Regions from separate parts of the Paenibacillus sp. FSL H8-0175 genome, predicted to be linked through region 1. Evidence: riboswitches for the same ligand, from Rfam matches in the RefSeq annotation. Region 1 holds a riboswitch; each other region holds the start of a gene.
What was found. Region 1 has a riboswitch for cobalamin ahead of metE (5-methyltetrahydropteroyltriglutamate--homocysteine S-methyltransferase). Riboswitches for the same ligand answer to the same signal wherever they lie in the genome.
Positions count from the first base shown of each region.

Region 2: linked by a shared signal. The riboswitch ahead of MHH46_RS04740 (DUF4430 domain-containing protein) and the one ahead of metE (5-methyltetrahydropteroyltriglutamate--homocysteine S-methyltransferase) in region 1 are both predicted to bind cobalamin.
Region 3: linked by a shared signal. The riboswitch ahead of MHH46_RS02500 (anaerobic ribonucleoside triphosphate reductase) and the one ahead of metE (5-methyltetrahydropteroyltriglutamate--homocysteine S-methyltransferase) in region 1 are both predicted to bind cobalamin.
Region 4: linked by a shared signal. The riboswitch ahead of MHH46_RS04065 (S-layer homology domain-containing protein) and the one ahead of metE (5-methyltetrahydropteroyltriglutamate--homocysteine S-methyltransferase) in region 1 are both predicted to bind cobalamin.

Region 1 is NZ_CP150299.1:5,075,254-5,079,020, forward strand. It holds gene metE (5-methyltetrahydropteroyltriglutamate--homocysteine S-methyltransferase) at 1-1,948, opposite strand, end outside; cobalamin riboswitch at 2,103-2,309, opposite strand; gene MHH46_RS22710 (undecaprenyl-diphosphate phosphatase) at 2,409-3,269, opposite strand; gene MHH46_RS22715 (DedA family protein) at 3,320-3,767, opposite strand, start outside.
Region 2 is NZ_CP150299.1:1,101,344-1,105,110, forward strand. It holds gene MHH46_RS04735 (hypothetical protein) at 1-1,786, shown strand, start outside; cobalamin riboswitch at 1,914-2,117, shown strand; gene MHH46_RS04740 (DUF4430 domain-containing protein) at 2,287-3,767, shown strand, end outside.
Region 3 is NZ_CP150299.1:568,338-572,104, reverse strand. It holds gene MHH46_RS02515 (hypothetical protein) at 20-187, opposite strand; tRNA gene MHH46_RS02510 (tRNA-Thr) at 421-492, opposite strand; gene MHH46_RS02505 (MTH1187 family thiamine-binding protein) at 586-894, opposite strand; cobalamin riboswitch at 1,273-1,508, shown strand; gene MHH46_RS02500 (anaerobic ribonucleoside triphosphate reductase) at 1,750-3,735, shown strand; gene nrdG (anaerobic ribonucleoside-triphosphate reductase activating protein) at 3,732-3,767, shown strand, end outside.
Region 4 is NZ_CP150299.1:929,358-933,124, reverse strand. It holds gene MHH46_RS04065 (S-layer homology domain-containing protein) at 1-1,882, opposite strand, end outside; cobalamin riboswitch at 2,045-2,246, opposite strand; gene MHH46_RS04060 (cellulase family glycosylhydrolase) at 2,588-3,767, shown strand, end outside.

The DNA.
Region 1 (3,767 bases):
ACATATGCGTATGAATTTGTGTCGTAGCCTTCACATGGTTCGTAGCAACGCGGAACGACTTCACTGCCCAGTTCAGGTAATGCTCACGGTCTTCTGCCTTAAGCGGAAGTCCTTCACGTATAGCCGGCTCATCCACTTGAATCATTTCGATGCCTGCATCTTCTAGCGCTTTTACTTCATGGCGAAGGGCAAGAGCAATTTGATTGGCTACCTCTTCCCGGCTGAGATCATCACGTACAAATGACCAATTGAGGATAGTTACAGGACCCGTCAACATTCCTTTAACCGGAAGCTTCGTCAACGATTGTGCATAGACACTTTCTTTAACAGTCATAGGCTGTATAAATGCAACATCCGCGTAGATCACCGGTGGCTTAACGCAACGGGAACCGTAGGATTGAACCCAGCCATTACTAGTAAACAAGTATCCGTCCAGCTTTTCTCCGAAAAACTCCACCATATCTGTACGCTCGAACTCACCGTGGACCAGAACATCCAGACCTAGCTTTTCTTGGAAGGTAATTGCATCCGCGATCTGCTCACGAACAAATCCATCATAACGCTCCTGATTCCAGACCCCTTTACGCCATTTCAATCTCGCCTGACGCACTTCTACTGTCTGCGGGAAGCTACCAATTGTAGTGGTTGGCAGAAGTGGAAGCTGCCATTTCTCTTGCTGCACCTTTAAGCGTTCAGCAAAAGGCAAACTGCGTTGGTCAGGCAAAGCTGCAAGTGCAAGCACTTGCTCCGCCACATCCTTACGGCCACGCTCAGGTAGTGCGCGGAATGCTGCAATAGCTTCACGACTAGCGGCCAGCGCTGCTTTAGCAGCTTCTCCTTTATCTGCGAGGGCTGCTCCGAGCAAACTAAGCTCTGCAAGCTTCTCATCGGCAAAAGCTAACGCATTCTTAACTGTCGCCTTCAGCTTCAACTCACCTTGAACGGTGACTGGGACATGCAGCAGACTGCAAGAAGGCTGAAGAATAAGACGATCAAGCGGCACATGAACGCTGAGCTTTTCTACCAGTTGCAGCTTAGCGTCTAAATCGGAACGCCAGATGTTCCGTCCATCAATAATTCCGGCACCCAGCCATTTGTCCTTCGGCCAGCCAAGACGTTCGATAGAAGCCAGATTCGCTCCACCATCGTGCACAAAGTCAAGACCCAAGCCTTGAACAGGCAACTCTAGCAGTGCCTCCAACGGTTCAGCAGCTTCGAAATACGTCTGTAAAATAATATTCAAGCCCGGCACGGAGCCGGCAATTTCTGTGTATATCGAGTTAAGCAGTGTTAATTCTTCTTTACTTATGCCTGTAACAATCGCTGGCTCATCGATTTGTACCCAGCTTACCCCTTCTTGCTTCAGTTCCTGTAGCAGTTGAACATAGACTGGAACAAAACGTGCAGCAATCTTGGCGATATCTGCCGCTGCGTAACCTTTGGACAGCTTAAGGAAGGTATACAGACCTAAAAGTACCGGTTTACCTTCAATCCCTGCCTGCGATTTAGCAAAACGATAAGCCGCTAGAGGTTTATTTTCAGTCAGGCGTGGTGTTTGTGTGCCGATCTCTGGAACGATATAGTGATAGTTCGTATTGAACCATTTGGTCATCTCACAGGCAGTAGCCTCAGCATTACCACGGGCCATTGCAAAATAAAGATCAAGCCCGATGTCGCCGCCATCATACGTGTACCGTGGAGGTACAATTCCAAACATAACAGCCGTATCCAACACATGGTCATAAAAAGTAAAATCATTTACCGGAATAAGCTCAATTCCTGCCTCTTGCTGGGTCTTCAAATGCTGCAGCTGAATTGCTGCCATTTCGGAGCGGAATTGCTCCTCATTTATTTTCCCCTGCCAGTAGGCTTCCAGTGTCTTTTTCCACTCGCGGTTCTTTCCGATTCTCGGATATCCAAGATTGCTTACTTTTACTTTATTCGTCATCTCGATACACTCCCTCTTCCATCTCTTATTTCAAACTCCAAAGCTACTTGCTTTCCTATAAAAAAGAGCGCCCTTCCCTAAAAAAGTCAAAGGGAAAGACGCCCATGATATACCCATGGTTAACGTCTAACACCTCCCTATCTTCCGTAGGTGAAGCAGTGCTGTTGAAACAGGCAGGTCTCCTGGCTAGCGGCGTCAACATCTTGAGCAGTCTTCCCAGCAGTAGTAAATTGCCAGTGACCTCTGTTGCTCGAGATTCTTCCGTTACAGTGGCGGGACCGCATCGGCTTCGAACCGAATTTCCCTATTAAGTCTACCGAATTACTATTTTCCGGTCAGCACCTGTCTCCGATATCATTCATCATTTGAGTGTCTTAATCTGATGTCATCATACGTGAAAGCCCCAGCAATCTGCAATAGATTACTGGGGCTTCTGTTATATCGATTCCTTATAACGGACTTAGAAAAATACGAAATATACTACAGCAGCAAGAATTATACGGTATATAGCAAACGGTAAGAGCTTGATACGATTGATCAGTTTTAAGAAGAAACGCATCGATAACAGCGCAAATAGGAAGGCACTAATAAAGCCTGCAATAAAAAACGGCAACGCGTCCATGGTGAAATATTGCCAGTTTTTCATCAGTGACAACAGACTGGCACCTGCCATGATGGGTACTGCCATAATAAACGTAAAATCAGCAGCGGCACGATGGCTCATCCCGAGGAGTACGCCACCAGAAATCGTCGAGCCCGAGCGTGAAAATCCAGGCCATAACGAAAAACACTGTACAAGACCTACACCAAGTGCCTGTTTGTATGTAATCTGATCTACACTCTCAGTTCTGATCTTCTTCGGCCCAAACAGATCGGCAATAATCATTAATATAGCCCCAATCACTAGACCAATTAACACTGTTGATGTAGAGAATAAATGCTCATCAATATAATCATTAAACAGAACACCTAACACACCTGCAGGCACTAACCCTACCAGAACCTGAGTCAGCTTGAGGTGCCCGCCCTGCTCCAACTTCGGTAGCTCCTCTGTTACAGGATCCAACTGCTTACGGCTGAAACGCTTTAAACCCAACAGATCAATGAACCGATTTCTAAAAATCACAACAACCGCTAATATTGAACCCAGTTGAATAACTACTTTGAAGGTATTTGCCGTATATTGTCCAAATAACTCCTGTGATTTCAGCCACATATCATCAACAATAATCATATGACCCGTGGAGGATACTGGAGCAAATTCGGTTAAACCTTCAACAAGCCCCAAAATAATGGCTTTAATAATCGTTAATAGCTCCATGTGTTTCCCTCCTTTTTAATAGTCATTTCTATTATCAGTCCACTACCCGCTTAGCCCTCAGTGTTCATTCTCCGGCTGCGTTTGCGGAAGTACAGAAACCCAAGGATAACTAATCCGCCAGCAATTAGTACATAGACTACATTGGAGTACACATCCATGTACATGGCAATGTCTTCCCAGGATTCGCCCAATGCCGCGCCAATAAGCACAAGCAGCAAATTCCATCCCAATGTGCCAATCGTTGTGAAGATCATAAATACTCCAAATTTCATGCCCGACATTCCCGCCGGAATCGAAATCAGACTGCGGACCAGCGGAACCATCCGACAAAACAATACAGTCCAATAGCCATATTTATCAAACCAGGCGTCAGCCTTGTGGATATCTTTTTTAGTGACGCGAATTAGGCCCCCCCAGCGTTCAACCAGCTTCTCTAACCGGCTCACATCCAATAATCGGCCAATATAATAGAGAATTACTGCACCCAGTAGTGATCCA
Region 2 (3,767 bases), 3.2 Mb from region 1:
CAGGGTCAGAATCGTGGATTATTTCATCAATGGGATGCTTCATAGTGTGGAAGCGGGCCGCAAGGATATTTTGAGTGCTGCTTACGGGATCATTGAGAGTAATGATGAGTTAAGTGCAGCTTACTTCCAGCGCGTGATGTCTGAAACTTATTTCCGTAAGCAGCTACTTGAGCCTTATATGGAATCAAGACTAGCTGCGGCGTCCAGATCTGCGGATATTCTGAGCTTTGTGCTCCATTGGGGGCGGTTCCTGCCAGTGGCGTTAGAGCAGTCTTTTGCTCAAAATGCTGTGAAGGATTATTTGCTAGAAAAGCTCCAGCTGGAGCATGATCCGGTGGCTTCTGTGGCGGAAATTCATGAAATTGTAGATAAGGCAGAAAAAGATCGCCGCAAAGGAACAGGAGTTGCTCCTAAGGCACTCTCCCTAATGCAGGATCTTGCTGCTTCAGCAGATAGATTCTTACTGAACCGCTTATCGCTTTCTGATATGACGCAGGAGGAGCTTCTGGAGGTAGTTTTTTTACGGTATGGTAATGTTGTCGATTGGCAGCCGCCACTGGATAGGATTAGCAAGCAGAAAGAGAATGCGCTGCGTGCCGCTTACCGCTGGTTTGGTGAAGAGAAGCCGAATGAGGAGATTTTTACAGGATTGTCTCCGCAGGAACTAGACGATGTGCAGCTACTGGGTCGTCGTTTGCTAAAAGAGGCGCGTGTCCTGGAACCCTTTGAACGGCTTCCGCTAGCCTTTTACTATACAACTCAGCGTGAAGGGGGTCCGCTGGATTACGATGCGCTTCTGGAGCTGTTAAAGCGTAAAGCCGGTTCCGACAAAGAAATCATCTATCGGTTTTTTGCTTGGTCGCAAGGCAATCCTTTATTTACGGTTTCGAATAAAAAGCTGCAACCGGGTTACCGTAAGGCGATTCTGAAGTATTTCCTGAGCAGTGATCGTGAAGCGTTCAAGAATCGGGAATTCCGAAAGAACTATGTCGCGGCAGCTCGGCCTGCTCTGCAAAATGTGTACAATGAAGCCCGCTCCCAACTGGCTTCCCCGCTGGCGCGCTGGATCAGCCGCAGCCGATTTCGACTCTTAATCTCCGGCTCCATTACGGGTATTCTGGTGATTATTGCAATTATCGTATTCAGTATGCTGCGTCCGGATGATACGAAGACGGCTCTGCCGGGGACAAGCCCTGAGCCGACCCCTGTTCAGAGTGCAGGCAATATGCTGCCTCCGGCTTCAGTATACTTGAAGGATCAGAGCGTCGAAGGAGATAAGGGGAGCAGCATATTGGTGTTCACCTTCGCAAGTGCAGATGACTGTGTGCAGTTTAAACCGACTGAGGTTAGTTTAATGTCTTCGTCTACAAAGATAGATAAAAGCTTTAAGGTCGCTGCTACAAATGGGACTTGTCCAGTGCCGTCAACGGATGGGACGGATGAGGGAAACGCTGCTGACGAGTCAGATGCCGCTGGCACTACTGGAGGAACAGCAGAAGGTGCAGACTCTACTAACGCTGTAGCTGATGCTTCTCCGTCCACTACGCCTTCCTCTGATACTGAGAACAGCACTGGGTTACCTTCCGCAACAGCTGTGACTGAAGGTGAACAACCTTCCTATCAGGTTGAGGTTACATTGGAGTCTGGAGCGACAATTCTAGAGAAAAGTATGATCAAAGCCGGAAGATTTACATTGATCGTAGATCCCGATCCTAATATTCCACCAGCTTCTGATTCAAGTGCTGAACCCTCCCCGACTGCAAGTCCGGATGGAACAGTCGAATAACAAGCTTTCTGAACAGCAATAACTACCGGAAGGTGGCGTATTGCTGTTCATTTTTTTGCTGCCCATACTAAGCTTTTCTATAGACATGCTATGTATTAATAGATATGATTATGGATGTCAAAATAAGATACTACATACTGGAAAAGGTGCAGACTCTATCAATCTAGTCGTCTGCTTAAAAGGGAAGTCCGGTGCAAGAGTCCGGCGCGGTCCCGCCACTGTATGTGCGGAGCGTTTCTTCTATAAGCCACTGCCCCGAAGGTAGGGTGGGAAGGTGAAGAACAGCGATGAAGCATTAGCCAGGAGACCTGCCTTTTTCGTGAGCGTTTCTATTCTTCGTGGGGTAAGAATGTGGAACATATACAGATGGACTGTTGGCAGGAAGCAAGCGCCGCAGCCTCAATTTGTAATCTTCCCTGACCGCCCTCCAAAGGGGCGGTCTTTATGTTATGCGTCTTATTCCCGGCAGTACCCATTCTTATACAGAAAGAGGTTAAACAATGAAGAAAATCATGTCTTCCAAGTTTGTAGCACTTGGGCTGGCCTTATTCATGGTCATTTCAATTCTAGGAACATCTCTTGCTCCGGCGGGACAAATATTTGCAGAAGCGGGCGCTGGCGCCGGTCTGGAGGCAACTGCCGCGGAGCGGATTAATGTTGCGGATGCGACTTATGCGGCTGCGGAATATCTCTTGAAAGGTGGCGTGCAATCGGATTGGCAAGCCATTGGATTAGCGCAAGCAGGGTACAAGCTGCCGGCTAGTTACCTTTCAGAGCTTGAGAAAAAAGTAAAGGATGCAGCTGGCGATTTCACCAATGTAACCGATTATGCTCGAATCGTGCTCGCAGTGAGAGCGATTGGTGCAGATCCTACTAGCTTTGCTGGTAACGGAACGACTCCTGGCTATAATCTGATTGAGAAAATCTATAATAATAGCAAGCTCAGTGAACAGACGCTTAATAATCCGGTATATGCTTTACTTGCGCTGGATTCTGGTAAATATAATATCCCAAGTGACGCGAAATGGACGGCGGATAAGCTCCTTACGGAGATTCTCTCCAAACAGAATCCGGATGGGGGCTTTGCACTAACCTCAGGTGCAAGTGAGCCTGATATGACAGCGATAACCTTGACGGCTCTGGCGGCACATAAAAATAATCCCGAAGCCTACTTAGCAGGGCTACAAGCCGTAGCTTGGTTATCTACAGCTCAAGATAGCCATGGGGGTTACGGTGACAGTGCTGAAAGTAGCGCACAAGCAATCCTTGGACTCACCTCCTTCGGAGTTGATCCTAGTGGATTAGAATACACCAAAAACAAAGTGGATCTAATGGAGAACCTGCTTAGCTATCGTCTAGCTGATGGTAGCTTCACCCATAGCCGTGGTGGAAGCAGTAATATTCTGGCGACAGAGCAAGGGCTTCAGGCGCTGGTTGCCTATAATTTGCTATATAAAGGAAGCAACAGTAAGCTATACGATTTTTCCAAATCCTCCATTCAGAGCTCACTCATCTACGCTCCAGTAACGATTGAGGGACCACAGGCCACGTTGGCACAAGGGTACGCCTATGCTGGCAACGCACTTGGAGCGTTAGAGAAGCTGGCGCTTCAAACGAACTTGCCGATCACAAATCCTTCGGGCAGTTATGTGACTGGCATCGGAAGTATTGCTGCTGGAAGCTTTGGTGGTTATGACGGATGGATGTATGTTGTATCACGTGACGGAAAATGGATTAATCCCGATGTAGGCATGAGTGATTTTGTACTTAAAGATTCAGATCAGGTACTGATTTATTATGCCGGAGATGACACTAAGCTTGTGGATTCCGTTACGCTTTCCAAAGCAAATCTTAAAGAGGGCGATTCCTTTACCGTCACTGTAACTAGTAAGACGTGGAAATGGGACGCTGCTACGAACACTTCCTCTCCTGTAACTGCAAAAGCTGCGGGTGTTCAGGTCCAAATTGGAGCTCAGACGGT
Region 3 (3,767 bases), 2.7 Mb from region 1:
TCCTTCATTCTGATTGCTGTCAGCTTGCGACACGCCTTCCATCTGCTCGACAGTGACCACTAGTCATACCGTTTTCATTACCGATTTCGCGCCATGTCTTATCTTCCTTGATACGTTTCTCCAGAAGAACAGGGAACAGCAGGGGCTGTCCATCATATTCGACTTCAGGAAAGATTAGGCCATTCATCAATAAATATCACTCTGGATACTTATTCACATGTTCTCCCCAATCTGCAGGAAGCGGTGCCCCGATGTATCGGAGATTCTATTCTAGGAACCCGAAAAGAAGTGGAGAAAATTGACGAGACACCCACTTTAATCGACTAAAGGTTAGAAGAATGTTAGAAGTTGATGCTTGTACAAAAAAAAGGCGCAGTTCCAAAAACCCGGGAACACGCGCCACTATCGACTTTGTAAGGATGCTGGTGAAGGGAATTGAACCCCCGGCCTACGCATTACGAGTGCGTTGCTCTACCCCTGAGCTACACCAGCTTAACGCTGTTTTTCTGTCAAACAAAAAATATTATACAACTTTCAGCCAGAAACGCAAGCCTATTTCTCCCTGTTTTCCGCCCTCCTAAACTGCTAATCCACCTGTAGCTTACGCTCCACAGACTCTAACTTTCCACGGCTAGTAGAGGGTTTATCGCGGCGGTCGTCTATTTTAAGTGAAGTAGAGACACGTTCTGCACCTGCGGCAAAAGGAGACTCATGCAAAGCTTCTACCGCGGCAAAAATGCGTTGCAGAGGCCCTTCGATGATCGTACCCATAGACGTAAGTTCATAAGTAATCCCTTCTACTGTCTTCAGCACCCGCTGCATATCCGCAACATAGCTGCTAAGACTGGTACTGCCTGTTCCAATTGGAATAACTGTAACTTCAGCGATAGGCATGAGAATACCTCCTCGAAATTTTATAGTAGCTGTCTCCTTCCATTGTAACAATTCCACCGCTCTGTCACAAACTAAGCAAGATTATCCTCCCTTATCTCTTCTATTTCTTCTGATTACTCCAAAATATGACTTTGGGCTAAGAGTATTTTCTCATGAGCAAATTCTAGGGTCATCTGCACTATATTTATGGACTCTTTGTGGCATCTTTTCGGACAATTTATGAATCATTTCGCATCTCCCTGTGGATCAATTGTGGATTACTTATAGACAGCCTGTGGATCATTTGTGGAGTACTTTTGAAGAACCCGCTCCCCGCGCGGGTTTTCTAAAAAACTGTTTACAAACACAACATCTTGGGTTATTTTTATCTAACGACAACAAAATATAGTGGAGACAGGCGCTTTGATCCTTAACCGGATTTAGAGCTTAATAGGGAAGCGCGGTGAGAATCCGCTGCGGTCCCGCCACTGTAACCGGATGGCCTTCTTAAGCTTCTGGGAAGCTTGAGAATCCACATCTCCCGGCAAATGCCACTGAGGGTTAGGAACACCCTTGGGAAGGCGCCGAGAGATCCCACGGAAGCCAGGAGACCTACCTGTTTCGACGACACCAACTATTGATGCCTGCGAGGAACAGGGATGGTGTCCGCATGCGGTCATCTACGTAGAGACCTCTGCAAATATCCGTGTGGATATTTACATAACGCATCGGGCATTTTCTGCCATCCTCGGGTAGGGGATGCTTTTTTTATGTAATCTGAACAAATATACGACTGCTTATAGCAGTCCAACTTCTTATGGATATATGGATTTGATGATAGATGTTTTTCTTTTATACTGAGAGGAGAGCTGTACAATGACGTTGTTGGAGAGACAATTTAATGGAGTAGAAAATGCACGGGAAGTTCTTTTAGAAGAGCTCATTGATTTAGGCCGGGATATTATCGACAGTCGGGATATGGACCTATTGCGCGAGAATGCCAATTTGAATGGAGAGAGTTTCTCCGGTAAAATGAGCAAGTTCGGCAGTGAATATTCAAAATGGTACGCCCGCAATTTTACGATGCCGCCACAGCTAGTGCAGGCTATTGATGACAATGTCGTCTATGTGCATGATCTGGATCAATACGCGATTGGAACGACGAACTGTATTTTCATCCCGTTTGATAAACTTCTCCGTGAAGGTTTCAATACCGGCAACGGCAGCGTTCGTCCTCCGAACTCAATAATGACAGCTATGTCTCTGGTAGCGATTATTTTCCAATCCCAGCAAAATGCTCAATATGGTGGTGTATCCGCCAATAAACTCGACTATGATCTGGCACCTTATGTAACCAAATCCTTCGCCAAGCTGTTCCGCAAGGGTCTGGATTATTTTGAAGAAGGACAAGCTGATGAATCTTTGGGCGAGATTACGATGAGCCGGACCGATCTGGCGGAGTTATATCCAAGGGCGTTCCGTTTTGCACTAAAGGAAACCGAAATCGAAACTCTGCAAGCGGCTGAAAGTATGGTACATAATCTGAATACCATGTCCAGCCGATCCGGTGGACAAATACCGTTTACCAGCATCAACTACGGTACTTGTACTTCACCAGAAGGTCAGCTTGTGATCAGTTCTCTGCTAACCGCAACTATGAACGGACTTGGCAGCGGAGAAACACCAGTGTTCCCGATTCAAATCTTCAAATGCAAGCAAGGAATCAATCAACAGCAAGGCGATCCTAACTATGAACTGTTCCTAAAAGCAGCTGAATGTTCTGCGCGCAGACTATATCCAAACTTCGCTAATCTGGACGCTCCGCTCAACTTGCAGTATTATGATTCAAGTGATCCTGATACGGAGTTCGCTACAATGGGCTGCCGAACCCGAGTGCTCGGTGACCGTTTTGGGCGTAATCATTGCTCTGGGAAGGGCAACCTTTCCTTTAATACACTAAATCTGGTTCGGCTAGGTCTGGCACACGGCACAGTAACAGGCAGACGTACCGTCGCAGACGAAGCTGGCTTCTATGAAGATCTAAATCATTATATGGATATTGCGCTGGAAGGACTTCTCCATCGCTTCCACATCCAAACCGCACAAAAAGCTAAAGCTTCCGATTTCATGATGCGAGAAGGCGTTTGGGAAGGCGGCGAACATCTTGCACCCGATGACACTGTAGGCGATCTGCTGAAGCATGGCAGTCTGTCTCTTGGCTTCATCGGTATGGCGGAATGTATGAAAGCTATGTACGGCAAACACCATGGCGAGGATATGGAAGTTCATGCCAAGGCGCTGGCTATCGTGCGTCATATGCGGGACTATTGCGATCGGAAAAGTGAGGAACTGGATCTTAACATCACCCTGTTCGCTACTCCAGCAGAAGGTTTGTCCGGTAAATTCACCAAAGTTGACCGCAAGGTACTGGGTTCCATTCCGGGCGTAACCGACCGTGAATATTATACGAACTCTTTTCACATCCCTGTATACTTCGATCTGGGTGCTGCTCAGAAGATCAGCTTGGAAGCTCCTTTCCATGAATACTGCAATGCCGGGGCTATTTCTTATGTCGAATTAAACGGCAATGCCCGCAACAACCCATCGGCTTTTATCAAAATCATTAAATATGCGCTCGAACAACAGGTCAGTTATTTCAGCATTAACCATCCGATTGACCGCTGCTCCAGCTGTGGATACGAAGGCGTAATTGGGACAAACTGTCCTTCCTGCAACGCAAATGAGAATGACGTGCACATCCGCCGTTTGCGCAGAGTTACAGGTTATTTAACCGGCGACTATCAGACCCGCTTTAATGCCGCCAAACAAGCTGAAGTTCGGGATCGCGTTAAGCATCTATGAATATTTGCGGTTACTATCCGGAGTCGATTAAC
Region 4 (3,767 bases), 3.0 Mb from region 1:
AGGACACAAGAGCATACGTACCTTGGTCCGTTGCCATATTGTCTACTTTGCCTGTGAGGATATGCTTAAATCCACCCTCAGGTGCAGCAAAGCTAAGTAATGCATCAATAAGCGAATTTCCACTTTTAACAAATCTAGCGTCAGTGTGCGGATCTACGCCTACACCAGTTAAGGCTACAATTACCTGCGAGATACTCTCGCTGCTAGTGCTTCCCCAGCTTGTAAATCCGCCTTGATTGTTTTGGTTATCGGACAGCCATTGGATGGCCCGATCCACGGCAGCTTTTACATCATCACGGGTTGCATAATAAGGTGCAAGAGCTTGCATCGCCATCGCAGTCATATCGACATCGGCTTTGGTTACGCCTAATGCCCAGCCACCAGCTTCTGCTGTACCTTTTTTAACCTCTTTATCTAAAATATACTGAACTAGTTTTTCTCTTGTGGTCTGTTCTGTAACTCCATCAACTACAGGAATCTCATAGTTATGGCTATCTAGCGCAATCAGAGCAAAAATCGGACCATTATTGCCTTGCTTTTGGATATATTGATAATCAGCGAGTGCTTTTCTCAGATCATATCCCGCAACATTTGTGATATCTTTTCCGATAGAGGTAAGTCCTAGAATCGCTCTGGAATTCTCTGTGCTTTTATTGGCGTCGAGTTTTCCATCCTCTTTAATGATTGATGCTATTTTCGTAGCTACATTATTGTAATAGAGATCATAATAACCGTTAGGTACTGTATAGTTCGCCCGTGCCAGAGAAAGGATCGACCATTCTCCGCTGCCTGTTCCAAACGTTGGATTCTTTACAGTATTTAAAATATAAGCAAGGTTTTTATCTAACTGTTGTTTGACGGCAACTGTAGTTTCCAGTTTGTAAGTAACCTGATAAGTTACATTTGTTTTGTTTCCAGCTCCGTCAAGAGCCGTTACAGCAATTGCATTAATGCCTGAATTCAGAGTAGCTTTGTACTCCCCATTTGCGGGTGATAAAGTAACTCCATTCAGCTTCACTTCTGGAGTAATGTCACTATATACATTGTCTGTGACAGCTACTTTGAAGCTTATTTCTTTATTGGATACTTCCTGTTTATCTTGTATGCCACTTACTGTAATAACAGGGGGTTCAATGTCTAATGCATTATTAAGACCGACAAGCGCATGATCTACACTTATTTGAGAGCTTGCCATGTTTTCGAGCACGGAATAGGCTTCATAAACTGCCGATTGCACTACTGGTCTGTCCAAAATAGTTTCTTTATTAGGGGCACTATTAATCTCGGCGATTTCCGCAGTTAAAGCATCCTTATTGGCAAGTTGAACTGGGATTTCCCCCCAGCCGCCAAGATCAGAACCATAGCCATAAGTGGTGAACTGAGTTCGAATGATGTCACCGTCTTGAGGCTTATAATCGGTCATCCCAAACGGAGGAAACACATTATTTACTGCATACATCCAACCCGACATGGAGGTGTAGTCAAACTGACTTAACCAATCTGGGTCTGCTTTAGTGCCGACTGTATTCCCATCGGCTGAAATCATATCTAAAATATATTGTGGAATATTGACTTCGCTTCTGCCACTATCTTTAACTTCTGATAAATAAAAACCACTATCTATATTTCCTAAATATCTATAATTCCCATCACCTAGCGCACGTGTTATTAAAGATGCGCCATTATCGCCTTCATAAATCGGAACTTTAATAGGTTCCTTAATATACCCTTGGCCTAAGGTGAATTTCTCTACGGATACAGATACATACCCTTTAAGGGTAGAGCTTGCTCCATCTGCTTGAGCCGGGATTACACTTGTAGAGAATGTCGTAATAAATACAGCTACAATAAGTAACCACGCTAAAAACTTATTTTTCTTCATTTTTCCATAACCCTTCCCTTCATACCTATGATAAAAAACAGAATAAACTTTCTCATAACCACAAAAAAACCACTCAACATAAACGTCAAGAGGTTAAGATAGTGAACCACAATAATAGCTGGCAAACACTATTCAAGCACCTCTCTATCGATCGTAGAGTTTGATGGTGTAACAGAAAAAGGCAGATATTCTGGCTCAAGTATCATCACCCTTGCTGCCTTCCCAGTTTCCCAGTGGCATTTTGCAAGGACTCCTCTTTCACAGCGGCGGGACCGCGCGGGATTCACACCCGCTTTCCATTTAACCAATCTATGATTGTACTTCCGCAACATTCATAGTTGGCACCTATTTCTAATTTTAAATTTTCATGCTTCATCATAACTAATATATATGCTTTTGTCATGTTATATTTCTTTTTTGTATAACGGGCAGCTAGAGATAATCCTATTGAATAACCAATTTCTACGAGTAGGGTTATTCAAATAATTTCTTTATCCAACTGTGGGGCAAATTAATTTAAATCACTAATTCTTATATGAATTTACCACAAATTAGTAAGGTACTCGCTAAGTGTATTCTATGTTAGGGTATATTCAGAAAGCGTTTACAAAATAAAACTGGAGGTGTTTGCGTTCATTTAACCACCAAGTACAGCGTCAAAGCCAGGTCCAAGCATCCTAAATTTATCTCACAAAGGAGAATTCAATGACTACGCGAATCCAGAAATCCTTCTTATCATTGACACTTGTCACCGCTCTTCTGCTCTCTCTGTTCTCATCCATGGCCGCAGCTGCAACTAAGGACGAGCAACAAGCTAAGGCAGCGCCAAAGAGTAAGATCCAATCCTATGTAGACGAAATGCAGCCCGGATGGAACCTTGGCAATACTTTAGATGCTACAGGTGAGGATGAAACCTCCTGGGGCAATCCACGTGTGACCCAAGATCTTATTAAAAAGATCGCCGCTCAAGGCTATAAAAGCATTCGGATTCCTGTGACCTGGGATACTCACATGGGTGCGGCACCAGACTATACCCTAGAAAAGGCCTACCTCGACCGTGTGGAAGAAGTTGTCGGCTGGGCACTGGACGCCAAGCTTTATGTCATGATTAATGTCCACCATGATTCCTGGCTATGGGTAAGCCATATGGAAGAAAAACACGATGAAACGCTGGCACGTTATAATGCAGCCTGGACTCAAATTGCCGATCGCTTCAAGGACAAATCCGATAAGCTGATGTTCGAGAGCATAAATGAACCTCGATTCACCGATGGTGGAAGCACAGACGAAGCAAAAATGGAGCAAATGCTTACTGAACTTAATAACTCTTTCTATCAAATCGTGCGGAAATCCGGTGGGAAAAACGACCTCCGCCCACTTGTATTACCTTCATTAGAGTCTTCACCTACGCAAACAAGAATGGATCATCTCTATAAGACGATTACGGCTCTGAACGATCCAAATATTATTGCGACCGTTCACTTCTATGGCTTCTGGCCGTTTAGTGTGAACATTGCCGGCTACACCACATTTGAAAAAGATACAAAAAATGATATCACTCAAACTTTTGATAACGTTTACAATACATTTGTAGCTAAAGGCATCCCTGTCATCGTCGGCGAATTTGGTTTATTAGGTTTCGATAAAGACACGGGTGTGATTGAACAGGGCGAGAAGCTTAAATTCTTCGAGTATCTGACTTATTATTTGAAAGAAAAGAAAATGACTTCCATGCTCTGGGATAACGGGCAGCATTTCAACCGTAAAACTTATAAGTGGTCTGACCCTGAACTCCACAATGTATTAATGTCTGGTCTGAAGGAGCGTTCCTCCAGCACCGAAAGCGATTTGGTCTACCTAAAAAAAGGTGCACAAATCAAAGATA